Regions from separate parts of the Sporosarcina sp. SG10008 genome, predicted to be linked through region 1. Evidence: a T-box and tRNA genes for the amino acid it is inferred to sense, from the RefSeq annotation. Region 1 holds a T-box; the other holds one or more tRNA genes.
The links. A T-box is a leader RNA that pairs with one kind of tRNA and senses whether it is charged. The one in region 1 lies ahead of trpS (tryptophan--tRNA ligase), so its partner is inferred to be a tRNA-Trp.
Positions count from the first base shown of each region.

Region 2: it has a tRNA-Trp gene. The T-box ahead of trpS (tryptophan--tRNA ligase) is inferred to sense a tRNA for this amino acid. The anticodon was not compared.

Region 1 is NZ_CP172607.1:2,853,730-2,863,478, forward strand. Features, by position in the region: gene opp3b (oligopeptide ABC transporter permease) at 1-270, opposite strand, end outside; gene ACGLYD_RS13765 (peptide ABC transporter substrate-binding protein) at 441-2,153, opposite strand; gene ACGLYD_RS13770 (DUF3899 domain-containing protein) at 2,392-2,736, shown strand; T-box leader at 2,796-3,050, shown strand; gene trpS (tryptophan--tRNA ligase) at 3,301-4,287, shown strand; gene fabF (beta-ketoacyl-ACP synthase II) at 5,051-6,286, opposite strand; gene ACGLYD_RS13785 (beta-ketoacyl-ACP synthase III) at 6,366-7,298, opposite strand; gene ACGLYD_RS13790 (DUF2929 family protein) at 7,485-7,667, shown strand; gene ACGLYD_RS13795 (AAA family ATPase) at 8,504-9,749, opposite strand, start outside.
Region 2 is NZ_CP172607.1:153,102-162,850, forward strand. Features, by position in the region: rRNA gene ACGLYD_RS00695 (23S ribosomal RNA) at 1-447, shown strand, start outside; rRNA gene rrf (5S ribosomal RNA) at 594-709, shown strand; tRNA gene ACGLYD_RS00705 (tRNA-Asn) at 754-828, shown strand; tRNA gene ACGLYD_RS00710 (tRNA-Ser) at 833-924, shown strand; tRNA gene ACGLYD_RS00715 (tRNA-Glu) at 948-1,022, shown strand; tRNA gene ACGLYD_RS00720 (tRNA-Val) at 1,188-1,263, shown strand; tRNA gene ACGLYD_RS00725 (tRNA-Met) at 1,332-1,406, shown strand; tRNA gene ACGLYD_RS00730 (tRNA-Met) at 1,488-1,562, shown strand; tRNA gene ACGLYD_RS00735 (tRNA-Asp) at 1,566-1,641, shown strand; tRNA gene ACGLYD_RS00740 (tRNA-Phe) at 1,701-1,776, shown strand; tRNA gene ACGLYD_RS00745 (tRNA-Thr) at 1,790-1,865, shown strand; tRNA gene ACGLYD_RS00750 (tRNA-Tyr) at 1,879-1,963, shown strand; tRNA gene ACGLYD_RS00755 (tRNA-Trp) at 1,969-2,042, shown strand; tRNA gene ACGLYD_RS00760 (tRNA-His) at 2,070-2,145, shown strand; tRNA gene ACGLYD_RS00765 (tRNA-His) at 2,182-2,257, shown strand; tRNA gene ACGLYD_RS00770 (tRNA-His) at 2,292-2,367, shown strand; tRNA gene ACGLYD_RS00775 (tRNA-Gln) at 2,378-2,449, shown strand; tRNA gene ACGLYD_RS00780 (tRNA-Gly) at 2,454-2,528, shown strand; tRNA gene ACGLYD_RS00785 (tRNA-Cys) at 2,537-2,610, shown strand; tRNA gene ACGLYD_RS00790 (tRNA-Leu) at 2,652-2,732, shown strand; gene ACGLYD_RS00795 (SRPBCC family protein) at 2,911-3,363, shown strand; gene ACGLYD_RS00800 (hypothetical protein) at 3,697-4,212, opposite strand; gene ACGLYD_RS00805 (B3/4 domain-containing protein) at 4,242-4,934, opposite strand; gene queG (tRNA epoxyqueuosine(34) reductase QueG) at 4,991-6,130, shown strand; gene trmL (tRNA (uridine(34)/cytosine(34)/5-carboxymethylaminomethyluridine(34)-2'-O)-methyltransferase TrmL) at 6,248-6,721, shown strand; gene ACGLYD_RS00820 (hypothetical protein) at 7,046-7,339, shown strand; gene ACGLYD_RS00825 (NCS2 family permease) at 7,388-8,689, opposite strand; gene ACGLYD_RS00830 (aldo/keto reductase) at 8,846-9,670, shown strand.

The sequences.
Region 1 (9,749 bases):
AATAAGTGTTGTGACATCTGCATTTTTATATTGAAACGATACACCAAAGTCACCTTTTGCAAGGTTCCCCATATAGCGGGCGTACTGTACGGGAATCGGATCGTTCAATCCATACTTCTCATAAACGACTTCCCTTTGCTCAACGGATAATTTTGCTGCGGAAGCTAACGGGGACCCTGGAAGCAGTTTCATTAGAACAAATGTAAACGATGCTATCAAGAATAGTGATAGGAACATATAAATCACACGTTTAGTGATATACTTTGCCATTTTCGCACCTCCTATATTTCATAGATGAATTTAATTAAAAAACTATTAATTCTAGCAAATAATACAACGAATTTTTAGTTAGTTTAACCTCAGTGAAAAAGAGAGTACATGGTCATAAATGCCCATATACTCTCTTTTCTATAAGATTTTAAGCTAACAAGTTATACTTCTTACTTTTCTGCAGCTTCCATATACGTCCATTTGTAGCTATAGTCGCCACCGAATGGATGTGTAGCAAGACCTTTTACAGCAGGGTTCATAAGAACCATTCTTCCGCGTTGATACTGAGGTACAAGACCTGCATCATCTTCAAGAAGAATTTTTTCAGCTTTTGCAAATGCTTCAAAACGAGCTACTGGATCAGTTGCAATTGTAGTTTTTGTAGATTCAATAAGCTTGTCATACTCTGGGTTAGAGTAATTCATTTTGTTTTGTGGACTTCCCGTTACGAACAATTCCATGAACGAGATTGGATCCTGGAAGTCAGGGCCCCATCCTGCTGATTGAACATCATAATCACTTGTATCATCAAGTTCAAGACGAACAGCAAAAGGAACTTCTTTCAGTTTGATTGTCAAACCTGGAAGGTTTCTTTCAAATTCCGATTTGAACCATTCTTGTTGTTTTTTAGCGTTTTCAGTGTCGCCACCGAGAATTTCAATTTCCACTTTGTCTGTTCCAAGTGCTGCCAGACCTTTTTTCCAATATTCTTGTGCTTCTTCAACGTTATATGCAGAGAATTCACCGCTGTAATCACGGAAATCTTTTCCATCCGCATCAAAAGTAAAGTCATCTGCAACTAGGAAGTTAGCAGCAATAGAACCATTAGCAAGTATTGCATCTGCTAACTCTTCTTTGTTGAAGGCTCTTGCGAATGCTTTACGAATGTCAGCATTTGCAAGTGGTGTAGCTTTACCGTTACGTTCTTGATTCAGTTTAAAGTAGAATACAGATGTTTCAAGCTCATTGATGATATTTGGATCATCAGCAAATTGCATTGCATATTCAGCAGAAAGTAGTACACGGTCTTTCTTGCCTTGTTCATATAATTTTACACCTGTTGCAGTTTCTTTAACGACGTCAACAATGATTTCTTCAAGTTTTACAGTATCAGCATCCCAATACTTGTCATTTTTAACATATTTCCAGTTACCAGTACCATCCCAATCAGCTAATGAGAATGGACCGTTATAGATCATTGCTTCAGAGTTAGTTGCATATTTATCACCCTGAGCAGTTACGAATTCTTCGTTAAGTGGGTAGAATGTACCGAAAGACATAAGTGATAGGAAGTAAGCAACTGGACGTTCAAGTTCAACGATAAGTGTTTTATCGTCTTCTGCTTTAATTCCAAGATCTGCAATTTCTGCAGTTCCTTCACCGATTTCAGTTGCGTTTTTAATCATGCCTGCCATCAAATATGGTCCGTAAGGTGAACCAGTATCCGGATCGACTGCGCGCTGCCAAGCATATACAAAGTCATGCGCAGTTACAGGTGTTCCATCAGACCATTGTGCATCACGGATTTTGAATGTGTATGTCAATCCATCTTCACTGATTTCAGGTTCTCCATCTGCCATAGCAGGTACTGGAAGACTGTCTTGGTCAAGACGGTAAAGTCCTTCCATAATGTTGTTCAGTACGTTGAAACCTACAGCATCTTCTGAAATTGATGAGTCAATAGAAGGAATCTCTGCTGTTTCAATCAGATTCAGAACTTGCGCCACTTCTTCATTAGCTGGTTCTTCTGTAGTTCCTTTGTCCTCTTCTTTGTCTTTTACCGGTTCAGTAGTGCCTGCTTCTTCTTTGTCGCCGCACGCTGCTAAGAACACGCTAAGTACAAGCATGATACTAATTAGCCACATAAATTTGTGGTTTTTCAAATCGATGACCTCCTCAAAATTGTCTGAAAACTAGGTACATTTATATTATACAATGATTCTCACAGTTGTACATACCTTTTTGAAATTTTCTAGTGTAATAGAACAGCGTTATATAGACAAAGCCTGCATTGACAACGCTTACAACGATAAATTAATTCATATTTTTTATTGATATACTTCTGTTATATTGATTTTTTCTTACCAATACTTTACTATTACTTTGGAACGGGGTGGAAATATGAAGAAAATAGTTAGGAATATTCTGATTGCACATGTAATAATTATTCTGCTTATTCTACTCTATTTTAAAGAGCTCACTTTACTCTCTTATATAAACGCATCTTTCATCGTTGGTGGCGTACTAACATTTCTTGGTCTGGTCTCTTTCGTTTTTTCAACCGGATTTTTCGATGTATTTACCGTTAGCATGAGAAAAGTAGTTACACCTAAACGTCGGATGGATGATGTTATGGCGATGCGGAAGCCTTCAGAAGTTTTTTCAGGAAACGTAAGTCCAATGCTCGGAAGCGGTACACTCATTCTTATTATGATGGGAATCGCGCTCCTTATTTTTTATATTTAAGGAGCAAGCCTATTGCATTTTTCCAGTGTAAGATTTATAATTATTAGAAACATTTAGAGCGAATGGCAATGACGGAAAAAAGTATTTCAGTATCAGTCTTTCAGAGAGCCTGTGGGTGGTGCAAACAGGTAGACTGAACCGAAAGAATGGGATCCCGAGCTTGATAAGCGAACCTTTTGAGCTAATTCAAAGTATATGGACTTTTTGAATTAGCCCTAAAGAAGCTCGTCACGTCCCCCGCGTTATGGGAATCAGAGTGGCCTTCGGGCAATTCGGGTGGTACCACGGTTGATCAAACATCAGTCGTCCCTTTTTTTACGGGGACGGCTGATGTTTTTTTGCGTCTACAGCATGTAGGTGTGCAACCATTGCCGGGGTCAGCAGGATGCTGATCATGTAGTCGTTGCGACAGGACGTCGCGTTCTTAGACTACCTTCCGTTATCGGCGAACTTTGGTTGCCTTCCATCGTGATGAACTTAAGCCGTCTTCCATCGGAGCTTTTTCATCATATTAGGTAGCCTTAACAATTTATTTTATCCATCAAACAGGAGGAGTTTTTCAAAATGAAAACCATTTTTTCAGGCGTACAGCCGACAGGAACAGTAACACTTGGCAACTACATCGGTGCCTTCCGTCAATTTACAGAGTTACAAAATGACTATCAATGCCTATTTTGTATTGTCGATCAGCATGCTATCACAGTTCAGCAAGATCCAGTGGAATTGGCAAAAACAATCCGTTCTCTTGCTGCAATCTATATTGCAAGTGGAATCGATCCAGAGAAAGCGGTATTGTTTATCCAATCAGAAGTCCCTGCACACGCGCAAGCAGGCTGGATGATGCAATGTATTGCTTATATCGGTGAACTTGAGCGTATGACGCAGTTCAAAGATAAATCAGATGGGAAAGAGGGCGTTTCTTCGGCGCTTCTGACATATCCACCACTTATGGCTGCTGACATCCTTCTATATAACACTAATATCGTCCCGGTTGGCGATGACCAAAAGCAGCATCTTGAATTGACGCGTGATCTAGCAGAGCGGTTCAATAAAAGGTTCGGCGGTATCTTGACGATTCCAGAAGTCAGAATTCCAAAGAATGGTGCACGCATTAAGTCACTCCAAGATCCGTTAAAGAAAATGAGTAAATCTGATCCTAATAAAAAAGGGACTATCTCGCTACTTGATACACCCAAAGAAATCGAGAAAAAGATTAAAAGCGCAGTAACAGATTCTGAAGGCATCGTGAAATACGACGTTGAAAATAAACCAGGTGTATCGAATCTATTGACAATTGAATCAGCGTTAAGTGATGTTTCAATTGAAGATCTTGTTGTGAAATATGATGGACTTGGATATGGCGCATTTAAAGCTGGCGTAGCCGAAGCCGTCATCAACCATCTATCACCTATCCAAGAGAGATACTACGAACTTTTGGATTCGCCTGTCCTAGATGAAATTTTGGATGAAGGCGCAGTGAAAGCAAATGCGATTGCAGCTGTCACTCTCGGGAAGATGGAAGTCGCGATGGGACTCGGACGTAGACGGTAAGAATAATCATGATTGTTGCTACGACGAATAACGCAAAATCTGCCGTATGTATTATAAAATAAATGATTTGATACCAGTCGTAACCGAATGATCTGTAATTAAAATAAAATATTATTTGTGAAACAGTAACAACAATTAGCCCATAACTAATTAGAAATAAAAATATGCGTGTCATTAGCATCGTCCTTTTGATTTTCTTTGATTATATGACAGCATGGCCCCCTTTTAGACGAAGGGGGCCATTTAATTTAAAAAGATAGTACTTTGAATGTGTCGGGGTGGGTTGGCGCATTGCGGAACTCTGAGGACAAACTTCGGTACTGTGAGGGCTAATTACCAAACTGTCAGGGCAATCCACGAAACTGGGAGCGCATCGCAAAAATCTGAGTACAAACTTCCGCACTGTGAGGGCAAATCATCAAACTGTCAGGGCAATCCACGAAACTGGGAGCGCATCGCAAAAATCTGAGTACAAACTTCCGCACTGTGAGGGCAAATCATCAAACTGTCAGGGCAATCCAAGAAACTGGGATGGCATCGCGAAAATCTGAGGGCAAACTTCCATACTGTAAGGACAAATCGCCAAACTGTCAGGGCAAGCCAAGAAACTGGGAGCGCATCACTAAACTCTGAGGGCAAACTTCCATACTGTAAGGGCTAATCGCCAAACTATCAGGGCAAGCCGCGAATCTTTCTGAACAAGCCCAAAACTACATAAACAAAAAGACGCCCCAGTAAACTGGAACGTCCTGCTAACTTAAACTTATACTTTTTTGAATACGAGTGATGCGTTATGTCCGCCGAAACCGAGTGAGTTGCTCATAGCGTACGTAATGTCCGCTTTGCGCGCACCTTCAGTTACATAGTCGAGATCACACTCAGGATCTGGATTCACAAAATTCATTGTCGGTGGCAGGATTCCTTCTTGCAATGCCTTCACCGTGAAGATTGCTTCCAATCCGCCTGCTGCGCCGAGCAAATGGCCTGTCATTGATTTTGTTGAGCTCATCGTGAGTTTATAAGCGTGTTCGCCGAAAACTGTTTTCGCTGCCATTGTTTCGAATTGGTCGTTATATGGCGTGCTCGTTCCGTGAGCATTAATATAATCGATTTCATCTGGACTGATACCACTTTGCTCAATCGCCTGTTGCATCGCGCGTGCGCCACCTTCGCCCCCAGGAGCTGGAGCCGTAATATGGTGCGCATCACCTGTTGCACCATAGCCGGTTAGTTCAGCGTAAATTTTCGCACCGCGTGCAATTGCATGCTCGTACTCTTCAAGGATTAAGATACCAGCTCCTTCTCCAATTACAAAACCGTCACGTTCTTTATCAAATGGACGTGATGCGGTTGCAGGGTCGGGGTTTAACGACAATGCTGTATTCGCACAAAAACCAGCAACTGCCATTGTTGTGATTGGCGCTTCTGCTCCGCCAGTAATCATAACGTCAGCATCACCGCGGCGAATAACTTCAAATGCATCTCCTATCGAGTTCGTGCCTGATGCACAAGCTGTTACGGTACAAGAGTTAATGCCTTTTGCTCCGTGATAAATCGATACTTGGCCCGCTGCCATATCGGGAATCATCATTGGTACGAAAAACGGGCTAACACGTCGATAGCCTTTCTCTTGGAACGTTAGAAACTGTTGCTCATGCGTTTCCATACCACCGATGCCTGAACCAATCCAGACACCCGTGCGAAGAGCTAAATCTCCTTCAAGTTCAAGATTTGCATCTTTCATTGCCATAATCGATGCCGCAAGTGCGTAATGCGTGAATCGATCCATTTTACGCGCGTCTTTCCGAGAGATATATTGTTCTATATCAAAATCTTTCACTTCTGCTGCCACTTTTACAGGAAACTTATCACTGTCAAGTCTTGTTAGTGGTCCGATTCCAGATTTCCCTTCCAAGACCGCTTTCCAAGACTCCTCCGCTGAATTCCCGACTGGAGAAATTGCCCCTATACCTGTTACTACTACACGTTTTATTCCCATATGTGAAAACTTCCCTTCTATTCTATAAAGACTGACGCTTCTTGTCACTTTTCATACACTACAAAACATGTGTACTTTTTTATTTTCCCCACTTAATGCATATTGCGCCCCAAGTGAGACCTCCGCCGAATCCAACCATGACAATAACGTCATCATCTTTCACTCTGCCTTCAGCTAGATCATCGACAAGTGAAATTGGAATGGACGCGGCAGATGTATTGCCATATTTATGGATTGTCTTGGACATTTTTTCTACTGGTAAACCTAGTCGTTCACGAGAAGATTCCATAATTCGTATATTCGCTTGGTGCGGAATAAGGAAATCGACGTCTTCCTTCATTAGACCCGCTTTTCTAATAACGCTTTCTGCGGATTCGCCCATCTGACGGACTGCGAATTTGAATACTTCACGGCCATTCATAACAAGTTTTTCATCCTGATAAAGGTGTTTGCCACCGCTACCGTCTGCACCGAGTTCGAATGACAGGATTCCCCGTCCTTCACTTACTTTTCCTATAATAGCTGCACCCGCTCCATCTCCGAAAAGAATGGCGGTATTGCGGTCTTCCCAATTGGTAATTTTAGATAATTTTTCAACTCCGACAACTAGGACATAATCATATGTGCCAGATTCGACGAACTGTTTCGCCGTTACGACGCCATACATGAACCCTGCACAAGCCGCTGAAATGTCCATAGCCGCCGCATTGGTTGCGCCGAGCTGTTGTTGAAGCATTGTCGACACTGAAGGAAAAGGTCGATCAGGTGTGACTGTAGCTACAAGAATAAGTCCGATTTCTTCTGGTTTGATCCCTGCGTTGTTAATCGCTTCCACTGCAGCGTTGTATGCCATATGAGACGTATCCGTTGAATCGTCTGCGATGCGTCTTTCTTCGATGCCTGTCATTGTACGAATCCATTCATCCGATGTATCCAAACGCTTTTCTAGGTCCGCGTTCGTCAAAACGTGTGATGGTACGTATTTACCCATGCCGATAAATCCAGCAGTCATTCCGCATCCCCCGTTCTTTATCATCTATTATTAGTACCTGCTCTTAATCATAAAAGAAACGGGCTCACTTTTCAACCTGTTGACACTTTTTCGCCAAATAAAGTTCCGTTTGCATGGAAATTAGTTTCTCCAATGTAACCACTGTGATATGATTAAATATGAAATAGTAATGTAGAGGTGAATTCAATGAAATACGTAATGACATTTTTCTGGTCTTTCTGTTTAATCACTATGTTGAACTATGTTTCTGGAGCAATTGCTAACTTGCCATTTGACTTCATGCCAGGCGTATATGTTTCGCTTGTCGTTTCTGTAATCGTTATCTTACTGGCTGAATCTTTCCCAGAAGGCGAAATTGCAGATCATTAATCAACAAAAAACCATCTCCCTCGCTGGGGATGGTTTTTATATTGGATACTACTTGTGTTGATTAACCAAAAACAACCAGTAATTAACTGAATCAAACACTAAGCGCTTCGTGTACAGGTTGTTTGGATTGCTTTGAATTGAATGCCCTCTATACGATTACCGAGATGTCTTGATGTGTAGGGATGCGACTTTGTCGCATCCCTACACATTTTTTCGGTAATCGTATGGTGCTTATTCATCCGTCGCGCTCCAAATTCCTAAGTACACAAAGTACTAAAATTTTTCGGGACGAAAGAATAACGGGGCTTCTTATCTAGATAATAGCCGCCAAAGATACAATTTTGTCGGCTGAAGCCTTCTCCATAGTCTTGTCTTTTTTAGTTAAGAAAGAGTCACTTTCTTATAGTCCATCGCATGATAAGATGCATACCCTTTACTAAAGGTAAACAAGGAACACCTTGTACAAAGTACTAAAGTGCCCGAAATTGTATCTTCGGGCACTTACAACATGTATAAAAAGTCATCTATTCTTTTATTCTAAAGCAGCTGTATTTTTCACTTGACCGTTATAGGAACGCGATAGGAAACAATTCGCAACAGGGTTACTGAAAAGGGTGTGGCTAGGAATGACGAAGTCGTTTCTAGCCACACTTGCCCCTCGGTAAGGTTGTCGTGAATAATTCTCTGAAAGCGGATCGGGAATGATCCAGTGAAAATGGCGTTTTTTAAGCCTTTCTTACCTGCTCTTTATGTAAGAAAATAGTTAATCAATAGACGTGATTGGATACTATAGAAAAAGCCGCAGGAAGTTCAAACTTCCTGCGGCTTTTTCTGTTTTAATCTGTTTGAATAACTAATTTCCCGTCTTCCATAGCTAGAACGAGTTTATCATTTAGTTTAAGATCGCCTTTAATAATTTCTTTTGCAACCATCGTTTCAACATGTCGTTGGATAAAGCGTTTCAATGGACGAGCTCCGAAATCGGCATCTGTTCCTTCATTGACAATCCAATCGAGCACATCTTCACTATATTCCATAATGATTTCCTGTCCACGTAATCGTTTAACTAGGTCTTCAATCATTTTCCGTGCAATCTTGCGGAATGAATCACCTGTCAGTGAATGGAAAATAATGATGTCATCCATTCGATTTAATAACTCTGGTTTGAAATGATTTTTTAATTCGGCCATGACTAGATCTTCTGCTGCATGGTTTTCTGTATCGTCTAGCCCATGAAGCAAGTAGGCAGAGCCGATATTCGAAGTCATAATGACGACAGTATTGGTAAAGTTGACGAGTCTGCCTTGGCTATCGGTGATTCGGCCGTCATCTAATACTTGCAATAAGATGTTTGCGACATCCGGATGTGCTTTCTCGATTTCATCTAACAGCACCACTGAATACGGATTGCGTCGTACTGCTTCCGTCAATTGACCACCTTCTTCGTAACCGATGTAGCCTGGAGGTGCGCCAACAAGCCGTGATATACTATGCTTCTCCATATATTCCGACATGTCGATGCGGATGAAATGATCTTCCGAATCAAACAATGTCGCAGCGAGCGTTTTCGCCAGCTCTGTCTTACCGACCCCAGTTGGTCCCAAAAATAGGAATGAACCAATTGGTTTATCTGGATCTTTAATGCCCGCACGTGCGCGCCACACGGCTTCCGTCACAAGTTGTACAGCATCATCCTGCCCAATTACACGCTCTTCAAGTGTTTCACGCAGACGAAGTAGTTTTTCACGTTCACCTTCAACAAGTTTCGTTACCGGAATACCCGTCCAACGCGCGACAATTGTTGCAATTTCTTCTTCCGTCACTTCTTCACGGAGCAGTCGATTTTCCTGTCCCTCTACAAGCGCGGCCTCAAGTTCATGCAACTCCTCCTCTAGATTCGGGATTTTTCCATAAGTAAGTTCTGCAGCTTTATTCAAGTCAAACCGATTTTCAGCTTCTTCCAGTTCACGTCGGAAACGGTCTAGCTTTTCTCGCTTATCCTGGATTCCACGCAATGTTTCTTTTTCAGAATCCCATTGCTCCCGCATGCCTGCAGACGATTCTTTCAGCTCTGTCAGTTCA
Region 2 (9,749 bases), 2.0 Mb from region 1:
AGGCTTATCTCCCCCAAGAGTCCACATCGACGGGGAGGTTTGGCACCTCGATGTCGGCTCATCGCATCCTGGGGCTGTAGTCGGTCCCAAGGGTTGGGCTGTTCGCCCATTAAAGCGGTACGCGAGCTGGGTTCAGAACGTCGTGAGACAGTTCGGTCCCTATCCGTCGCGGGCGCAGGAAATTTGAGAGGAGCTGTCCTTAGTACGAGAGGACCGGGATGGACATACCTCTGGTGTACCAGTTGTCTTGCCAAAGGCATCGCTGGGTAGCTATGTATGGACGGGATAAATGCTGAAAGCATCTAAGCATGAAGCCCCCCTCGAGATGAGATTTCCCATTACGCAAGTAAGTAAGATCCCTCAAAGAAGATGAGGTTGATAGGTCTGGGGTGGAAGCACGGCGACGTGTGGAGCTGACGGATACTAATCGATCGAGGACTTAACCAATTTTGAAAAGGGCTTGATTACCCTGATTTTGTGTAGCACAATGTCTGTTTTATTCAGTTTTGAGCGAACAAAATTAATTATTTTGTAAAAACGCTTGCAAGTAACAACAAGGTATGATATAATTAATCTTGTCTTGTGGAAAATAGTTCAGTGACGATTGCGAAGAGGTCACACCCGTTCCCATACCGAACACGGAAGTTAAGCTCTTCAGCGCCGATGGTAGTTGGGGGTTTCCCCCTGTGAGAGTAGGACGTCGCTGGTCTGTTAGTCCAAAAGAAGATACTTAATGTATGTTCTTAATATTATTCCGCAGTAGCTCAGTGGTAGAGCAATCGGCTGTTAACCGATCGGTCGTAGGTTCGAGTCCTACCTGCGGAGCCATTTAGGAGAGCTGTCCGAGTGGCCGAAGGAGCATGATTGGAAATCATGTAAGCGGCTAACGCTGTTTCAAGGGTTCAAATCCCTTGCTCTCCGCCAGATTCATATAAATGATAAATTAAGGCCCCTTGGTCAAGCGGTTAAGACACCGCCCTTTCACGGCGGTATCACGGGTTCGAATCCCGTAGGGGTCACCATAACTTTTTAGAAATTCATCATTAAGCACGTAGACTTTAATTCAGTAATTCGAGCATAGCACACTCTCGTTAAAATTGGGAGAAGGAAGGAGCGTACATTAGTACGTGACTGACTGAGCGAATGAAGCTGACAAAGAGATGCGTCGCTTATCGCAATTTTACCCAGGAGGATTAGCTCAGCTGGGAGAGCACCTGCCTTACAAGCAGGGGGTCGGCGGTTCGAGCCCGTCATCCTCCACCATTAAGTTTTTTAAGCAGATTCACCGCTTAAAGAAACTTACATATATTTAATTATATAAATACTATTGTCGCGGGGTGGAGAAGTGGTATCTCGTCGGGCTCATAACCCGAAGGTCGCAGGTTCAAATCCTGCCCCCGCAACCAAATTTTATCATGATACAGCAGATCATATAGCTGACATGTAAATGATTAGCTCTTTATCAAATGAATACATTATATTGTTGTCGCGGGGTGGAGAAGTGGTATCTCGTCGGGCTCATAACCCGAAGGTCGCAGGTTCAAATCCTGCCCCCGCAACCAAATGGTCCCGTGGTGTAGCGGTTAACATGCCTGCCTGTCACGCAGGAGATCGCCGGTTCGATCCCGGTCGGGACCGCCATTTTTATTTTTCTTATAAGGTTTAGAATAAGCTAATATCTTAATGTAAACCAAATATGTGGCTCAGTAGCTCAGTCGGTAGAGCAAAGGACTGAAAATCCTTGTGTCGGCGGTTCGATTCCGTCCTGAGCCACCATTTTAATATTTGTGCCGGAGTAGCTCAACTGGTAGAGCAACTGACTTGTAATCAGTAGGTTGAGGGTTCAAGTCCTTTCTCCGGCACCATTTACACCTATATGGTGGGGTAGCGAAGTGGCTAAACGCGGCGGACTGTAAATCCGCTCCCTACGGGTTCGGCGGTTCGAATCCGCCCCCCACCACCAGTTTTAGGGGCATAGTTTAACGGTAGAATAGAGGTCTCCAAAACCTTTGATGTGGGTTCGATTCCTACTGCCCCTGCCATTTTTTTTAGTATAATCTAATATTATGGCGATTGTGGTGAAGTGGTTAACACATCGGATTGTGGTTCCGACACTCGAGGGTTCGATTCCCTTCAGTCGCCCCATTTATCTATCCAATTAAAACAAACTTATATATCATGGCGATTGTGGTGAAGTGGTTAACACATCGGATTGTGGTTCCGACATTCGAGGGTTCGATTCCCTTCAGTCGCCCCATTTTATATTCAATTAAAACAAACTAGATATCATGGCGATTGTGGTGAAGTGGTTAACACATCGGATTGTGGTTCCGACACTCGAGGGTTCGATTCCCTTCAGTCGCCCCATTTATCTTTTTGGGGTATAGCCAAGCGGTAAGGCAACGGACTTTGACTCCGTCACTCGTTGGTTCGAATCCAGCTACCCCAGTTTCGCGGAAGTAGTTCAGTGGTAGAATACGACCTTGCCAAGGTCGGGGTCGCGGGTTCGAATCCCGTCTTCCGCTCCATCATCTACGGCGGCATAGCCAAGCGGTAAGGCATGGGTCTGCAACACCCTTACCACCGGTTCGATTCCGGTTGCCGCCTCCAATTTTCTTATGTATCGTTGTTTGTAAACTAAATAGTGTTATGCCCGAGTGGTGGAATGGCAGACACGTCGCACTCAAAATGCGATGCCGTAAGGCGTGCCGGTTCAAGTCCGGCCTCGGGTATCAGATGTAAAACACAACTTCGGTTGTGTTTTTTTGTGTTTAATTTCTACTATATAAGTTGACTTAACTGAGCGAACGTGGGCTTTGGCTACCCCTAGCACTTTAAAGAATTCAATGTAATTTAATTCTTTATTTCAATATATATTTAGATAAAAGAATAGAGAGTAGGGGAAACATTATGCCATTAATTGAACACCAGGAGTTCATTCAAGCCTCGGTAGAACGTTGCTTTGATCTTGCACGAGACGTGGATATTCATACCCGTACAACAGAGGGGACGAAAGAGAAGGCTGTCGGTGGGGTGACAACAGGTTTATTGCTGGCCGGGGATATTGTTACATGGGAGGCCGTTCATTTCGGTATAAGACAAAGACTAACTGCCAAAGTAACGGTGATGGATATACCGTATATGTTTGAAGACATAATGGTGAAAGGAGCATTCCAATCTTTTCACCATATTCATGAGTTTATTGAGAAGGATAATGGCACTCTGATGATTGACAGATTTCAATATAGATCACCCTGTGGAGTGATTGGTGTTATTGCGGATAAGTTGTTTTTGGAAAGCTATATGAGAAACTTTATTGTGAGTCGAGCAAGAGCTCTGAAGCATATTGCAGAAAATGAGTAAGAGGCATTTCATCAGGAAAAGTCGACTTGATAAACTTGGTGGCACAAGTTTTCTAGAGAGTGGAACCTGGACGTTACTAATCGATTGTGAGAAAACACAGCGCTTCAAAAATGGGTAGTAAACAAAATCGCTCCTTACCGCCGAAGCGTAAGGAGCGATTTTCATAGAGGGGATCCGATGACACTAGTTTGGGTTGTCCATTGCAATTGCCTTGGTTGGTCATTGGGGATTGGTCACAAAGTAAATGGTGACAGGTTATTGGTTTGCCTGCAATTTAAATTGGATTGATCCCTACTCTATGCCCTGGAGAGGAGTCTCACCTTTCCAAGGGCATTAAAAGTACTTCGTATCATCAAATTTCAAGACAATCGAATAGTTTTTTGCATTAATAGAATTAGATAACTTATGTGCATCCTTTTCTGCTTGCAATGATTTCACCCGATAATCCTCAGGAACGAATAAAGCAACACGGTATACGACCGTACCTTCAGAGTAGCCGTATTGAATCTCTTCTTTTTCTGCCATAGAGAGTTCTTTGTAAAAGCGGGCTTTTGCACGCAATTGTATGGCAAGTTCAATCGCTTCGACAATCGCAAGTTGTTGCCCTTGGAACTCGATTTCATTATCGATATTGGCACGATACATGAGACGGTCGAGCACTCGACTATCTAAACGGACTTCATCCAATTCTGTTTCTACGATTTTAAGGCTACGTGGTCCTTGATCAGGGGTGTTGCCTTTTTCTACATTCGTAAAGGCTACGCGTCTCATTTCATCTTCAAGCTCATGAATTCGTTTTGTTAAAACACTTTTTAATTTTACAGCTTCAGCGAGTGTTATGTTGCTCACTTGTTCATTCCCCCCATTTAGAAACATTGTCAGTCAACTATAATGGAAGTTTGTCCCTCGTGCAAAACATATGAACGAACATCTCCACCACTAAGACTAGTAAACATGTTCCCACATGCTGTTGTCAGTTCAAACGCTTCAGTAGCATCCATGGACGGGCGTAGGAAGAAGATATGTAACGCGTCTGTCGTATCTTCTGTTACAGCGCTACGTATAGAATCGACATATGGACTACCGAATGGGCTATAATCATCTTTTAACAGTAGAATGTTTTGTAATGAATTAAAACGACCATTCAATCCATCATATCCATCCTCTTCTGTCCCTGAAGTAACGACTATATCGCCGACAATTTTTTCGAGGTCATAGATGCCTACTGGAATTTCGTGCTGCAAGGAAAAGAAGTTATTCAAGTCGACAGCATTGTGGAATGGATCGATGTAGTTTTGCTTCTTAATCCGGCGCATAAGTGCTTCTGTAGAATGACGGTATCGATTAGGGTCTGCGCCAAGTGCTTTCCACACAGTACGCCATTCTTTAATGCCAGGGAATTCGGGGACGGACTTGTTCTCCAGCTCAAAGAAAAGTTGCTCTTGGAATAATTGCAATTTTCCTTTTAGCATTTGAGGCGATTCTGACACTGTAATTTTGGTATAATGGTTAATGCCCAATTTTAATCCGGGTACGGCACCTAAAAGCTTCATATCCATTTCAATAATCAATGACTTCACCCTTTATATAGTTTAATTCAATAGTAGCATAGTGGAGGCGATACAGTGTGAATGCTGTTCAGTTGCAACAGTCAGTGAGGGACTATGCGGAGTCAATCGGCATCGACAAAATTGGTTTTACAACAGCTGCACCATTTCGTGAGTTGAAAAACCGCTTGAAGCGGCAGCAAGAACTAGGCTATCAGTCGGGTTTTGAAGAAAAGGATTTAGATAAACGGACAGAACCTGCTCTTTTGCTTGATCAAGCAGAAAGCATTATTGCAATTGCTGTAGCTTATCCATCCAAAATGGCAGATTCTCCGAGAGGAAAAAAAGGCGAGCGCCGGGGTATTTTTTGCCGTGCATCATGGGGAACAGATTATCATACGGTCCTTCGTGAGAAGCTGAGACTGCTTGAGGAATTTATACTAGAACATGCACCTAAAGCAAAGGTTCGCTCGATGGTAGATACGGGTGAGCTTGCAGACCGCGCTGTTGCAGAACGGGCGGGGATTGGCTGGTCGGCAAAAAACTGTTCAATAATTACGCCGGAATTCGGTTCGTATGTGTACCTGGGTGAAATGATTACCAATATCCCTTTTGCGCCGGACGTTCCAATGGAAGATGAATGTGGGGATTGCACACTTTGTCTTGACGTATGTCCAACTGGTGCATTGATTCAGGGTGGTCAATTAAATGCGCAGCGTTGCATTGCTTTCCTTACACAGTCGAAAAAGCCAATCCCGGAAGAATTTCGTGCGGAGTTTGGTAATCGGATATACGGGTGTGATACATGTCAAACGGTATGTCCGAAAAATAAAGGAAAGCATAATTTGCATCAGCAAGCATTCCAACCGGACCCTGAACTGGCGAAGCCACTTCTTCAGCCTGTGCTCAGGTTGTCGAATCGAGAATTTAAAGAGAAATTTGGACATGTATCAGGATCTTGGCGCGGAAAAAATCCGATTCAGCGAAATGCAATTATTGCACTCGCACATTTTAAGGAGGAGTCTGCGGTACCTGAATTGATCAGTATGTTAGAGAACGATCCAAGGCCCGTCATTCGTGGTACGATTGCATGGGCACTTGGTCGAATTGGTTTGGAAGAAGGATATGTAGCGATTAAGGAAGCATTATCGAAAGAGGAAGATCCGGAAGTGCGTGTTGAATTAGAAAAGGCAGCGGATACTTATATACTGAAGAAATGAATGCCTATATAAACTAAACGAAGGCTCCTTACAAGAGGCAGCAGAAGTAAATTCAATGGGGTTCTATATTTCAACAAATCTATAGTAAGAAAAAGTTTAATTGGAGGAATCACTGAGATGGCCATACACGTAGCGTTATTTGAACCACAAATCCCTGCAAACACAGGGAATATTGCAAGGACATGCGCAGGAACAGGAGCGAAACTTCATCTTGTGAAACCGCTTGGATTTTCGACGGATGACAAAATGTTGAAACGTGCGGGGCTCGATTACTGGGAGCACGTCGACATTACATATCATGAAGGAATTCGTGAGCTATTCGCGGCGAATCCCGATGCTGTTTTTTACTTTTTGACAAAACACGGTGAAAGGACTCATACTGCATTCGATTATTCTGATGGTGCAACAGATATATTTTTCGTCTTCGGTAAAGAGACGAGCGGACTTCCTGAAGAAATTTTAGAGGAGAATAAAGAACGGTGTCTACGAATCCCGATGAACGACAACATTCGGTCGCTTAATTTATCGAACACGGCGGCGATACTTATATATGAAGCACTTAGGCAACAATCTTATCCAGGATTGGTATAAAAAAACGGGGCAGCCTGAAGGCATGTCCCGTTTTACTTATTGTTATTTTTTTAGGCCAGGTATCTTAACCTTGCCCGGTTTATCATCGTATCCGCCTGTGAAAATTGCAGATAGGAATGCAAAGCAAACACCTATAATTAGAATTACTGTCATGATAGGTACCTCCTGTAAATTCATTAGTAGCTTCGTTAAGTATACCCTATTTTAAATGGAATTGAAACGACCGTCAGGAAAAATTGTGACAGAGCCAAGAAAAATGAAACTTTTTGTCGGCTTGTCCGTATATAACATAACGACTTAAATAATATGGAGGTAGAATATAGTATGAAAAATTACTCGACAGGAATGAAATGGATCACGGCAATTGCAGAAGGTTTTCTTGCAATTCCGATCATTGGAGGAGTTTTTGTTATAAGCTCCGGATATTCAGTGCTGGGTGTCATGTTCGTTTTACATGCAATTACGTTACTGCTTTCAATTCGGGACATGCAGGGTAAGGCAGCACCCATCCTAGGTCTCGTAACGAGCATAGTGAGTGCTATTCCGTTCATTGGCTGGTTCATGCACCTACTAACTGCAGGAGCGCTCGTAATGTCGGCTATCACTTCTAGACGCTAAATCAATATGTAAAAAATACCCTTCCGAATACTAACGGAAGGGTATTTTTTAATGTGGTAAATAGAGCAGCTGATAGGTGAACAGTACCGCGAAAATATATAACAGGATAGGAACTTGTTTTCCTTTCCCTTTCACAACTTTCAATAGCGGGTATGTGATGAAACCAAGAGCGATTCCTGTCGCAATGCTCGAAGTGAGTGGCATTGTTAGAATAACGAGGAAGGCTGGGAATGCTTCATCGAATGAATCCCAATCAATATCTTTCACTGCACCAATCATCAAGCTTCCGACGATAATCAAAGCAGGAGCTGTGATTGCAGATACACCAGACAATGTACTGACGAGTGGACCGAAAAATGCCGCGACAAGGAAGAGGATAGAGACAGTCAGTGATGTCAATCCTGTCCGGCCACCTACTGCAACACCAGATGAAGATTCGATGTACGCCGTTGTTGGACTCGTACCGAACATCGATCCGAATGTTGTTGCAACAGAATCTGCAAGTAATGCATGACGTGCACGTGGCAGCTTATTGCCTTTCATAAGGCCAGCCTGTTTTGCAACACCAATCATCGTGCCGGTGGTATCGAACAAGGTAACGATGAGAAAGGCAAAAACCACCCCATACAAACCATGTGAAATGACGTCACCGAATGCAGTAATCGGATTCCAAACAAGAATCCCTTCCGGTAATTGAGGCATTTTCCATAAGGCACCTTCAAATTTGAGCTGACCCGTAAAGACTGCGACAATTCCAGTTAGAACCATTCCAATGAAAATCGAACCATAGATATTCAAAGTCATAAGAATAACCGTCACGAGAAGGCCGAACAAAGCGAGTAGAACGGGCGGAGACGTAAGGTCGCCAAGCTTAACAAGGTTCGCCTCATGTGGAGCGACGAGTCCAGAAAGACGCAAGCCGATAAAGGCGATGAATAACCCTATCCCAGCTGTAATCCCGAGCTTCAGACTCTCAGGAATTGATTCAATTAATTTTTCACGGAATGAAGTCAAGGACAACAGAACAAATATTAATCCAGCTATGAATACTGCAGAAAAAGCAGTCATGTAGTCGAGTTGACCATCAGATGCGAGAACAACCGATGTAAAATAAGCATTCAATCCCATTCCTGGTGCAATTGCAATTGGATAATTGGCGAAAAGTGCCATCCAAAGTGTACCGATAACCGCAGCGATAATTGTCGCAATGAATACTTGCTCGAATGGTACGCCGGCGTCAGCGAGAATAATCGGATTGACGATGACAATATAGGCCATTGTCAAAAAAGTTGTCATACCTGCCAATACTTCCGTTTTCACAGTGGTATTATGTTTTTTTAAATGAAACAATGTAAATCTCCTTTCAGAATACGAACGAAATGAAGTACATTTACAATAATATTCGTTTTTACGTTAAAATTCAACTCTGAAATGCAATCAGGTAATTCGTAATATTCGAATGCCGCTTGTACAATTAAAGAATAAGTTTCGAAAGGGGAAATTCAAATGACAAAACGATTCAACGGAACACTTGAGCTAGCAAATGGTGTGAAAATGCCACAATTAGGACTTGGCGTCTATAAGATGACGGATCCGGGTCAGACTGTCGAAGCAATTACATACGCAATAGAAACAGGATATCGCGCAATTGACACAGCGGCAATCTATGAGAATGAAAGGGAAACGGGGGAAGCGGTCCGTCACTCTGGTGTTCCAAGGGAAGAGCTGTTCATCACATCGAAGGTATGGAATACTGATCAGGGCTATGACGGGACACTCCGCGCATTCGAGACTTCATTGAAGAAACTAGGCTTAGATTATTTGGATCTATATTTGACACATTGGCCTGTGTCAGAAAAATATGTCGACACTTATAAAGCGATTGAACGGTTGTATGACGAAAAACTGATCCGTACAACAGGTGTCTCCAATCATCATGCCCATCATCTTGAAAAAATCCTTGTAAAAGCAAATGTTGCGCCAATGGTGAACCAGATTGAACTCCATCCGTATCTAACACAGGAACCGCTCCGTGCGTTTTGCGAAGAGAATGGAATTGCTGTGACGTCTTGGTCACCGCTTGCACGTGGGAAGCTACTTGCAGAACCAACGCTTCTTACTATCGGCGAACAGTACGGTAAAACACCTGCGCAAGTTATTATCAGATGGCATTTGCAAAATAATCTCATCGTTATTCCAAAGTCGGTGACACCTGAACGTATAAGTGAAAATAATGAAGTTGCCGATTTTGAACTGTCATCTGAAGAAATGGCATCGATTAACGCACTTAATCGCGATGAGCGGACGGGAACCAATCCGGATTCATACTAATTTCATTAGCGTGCCTGATATGTGTCATAAGTCTTAATGCTATTCATAGTATTGCAACTTTTAGCACAAATACTACATT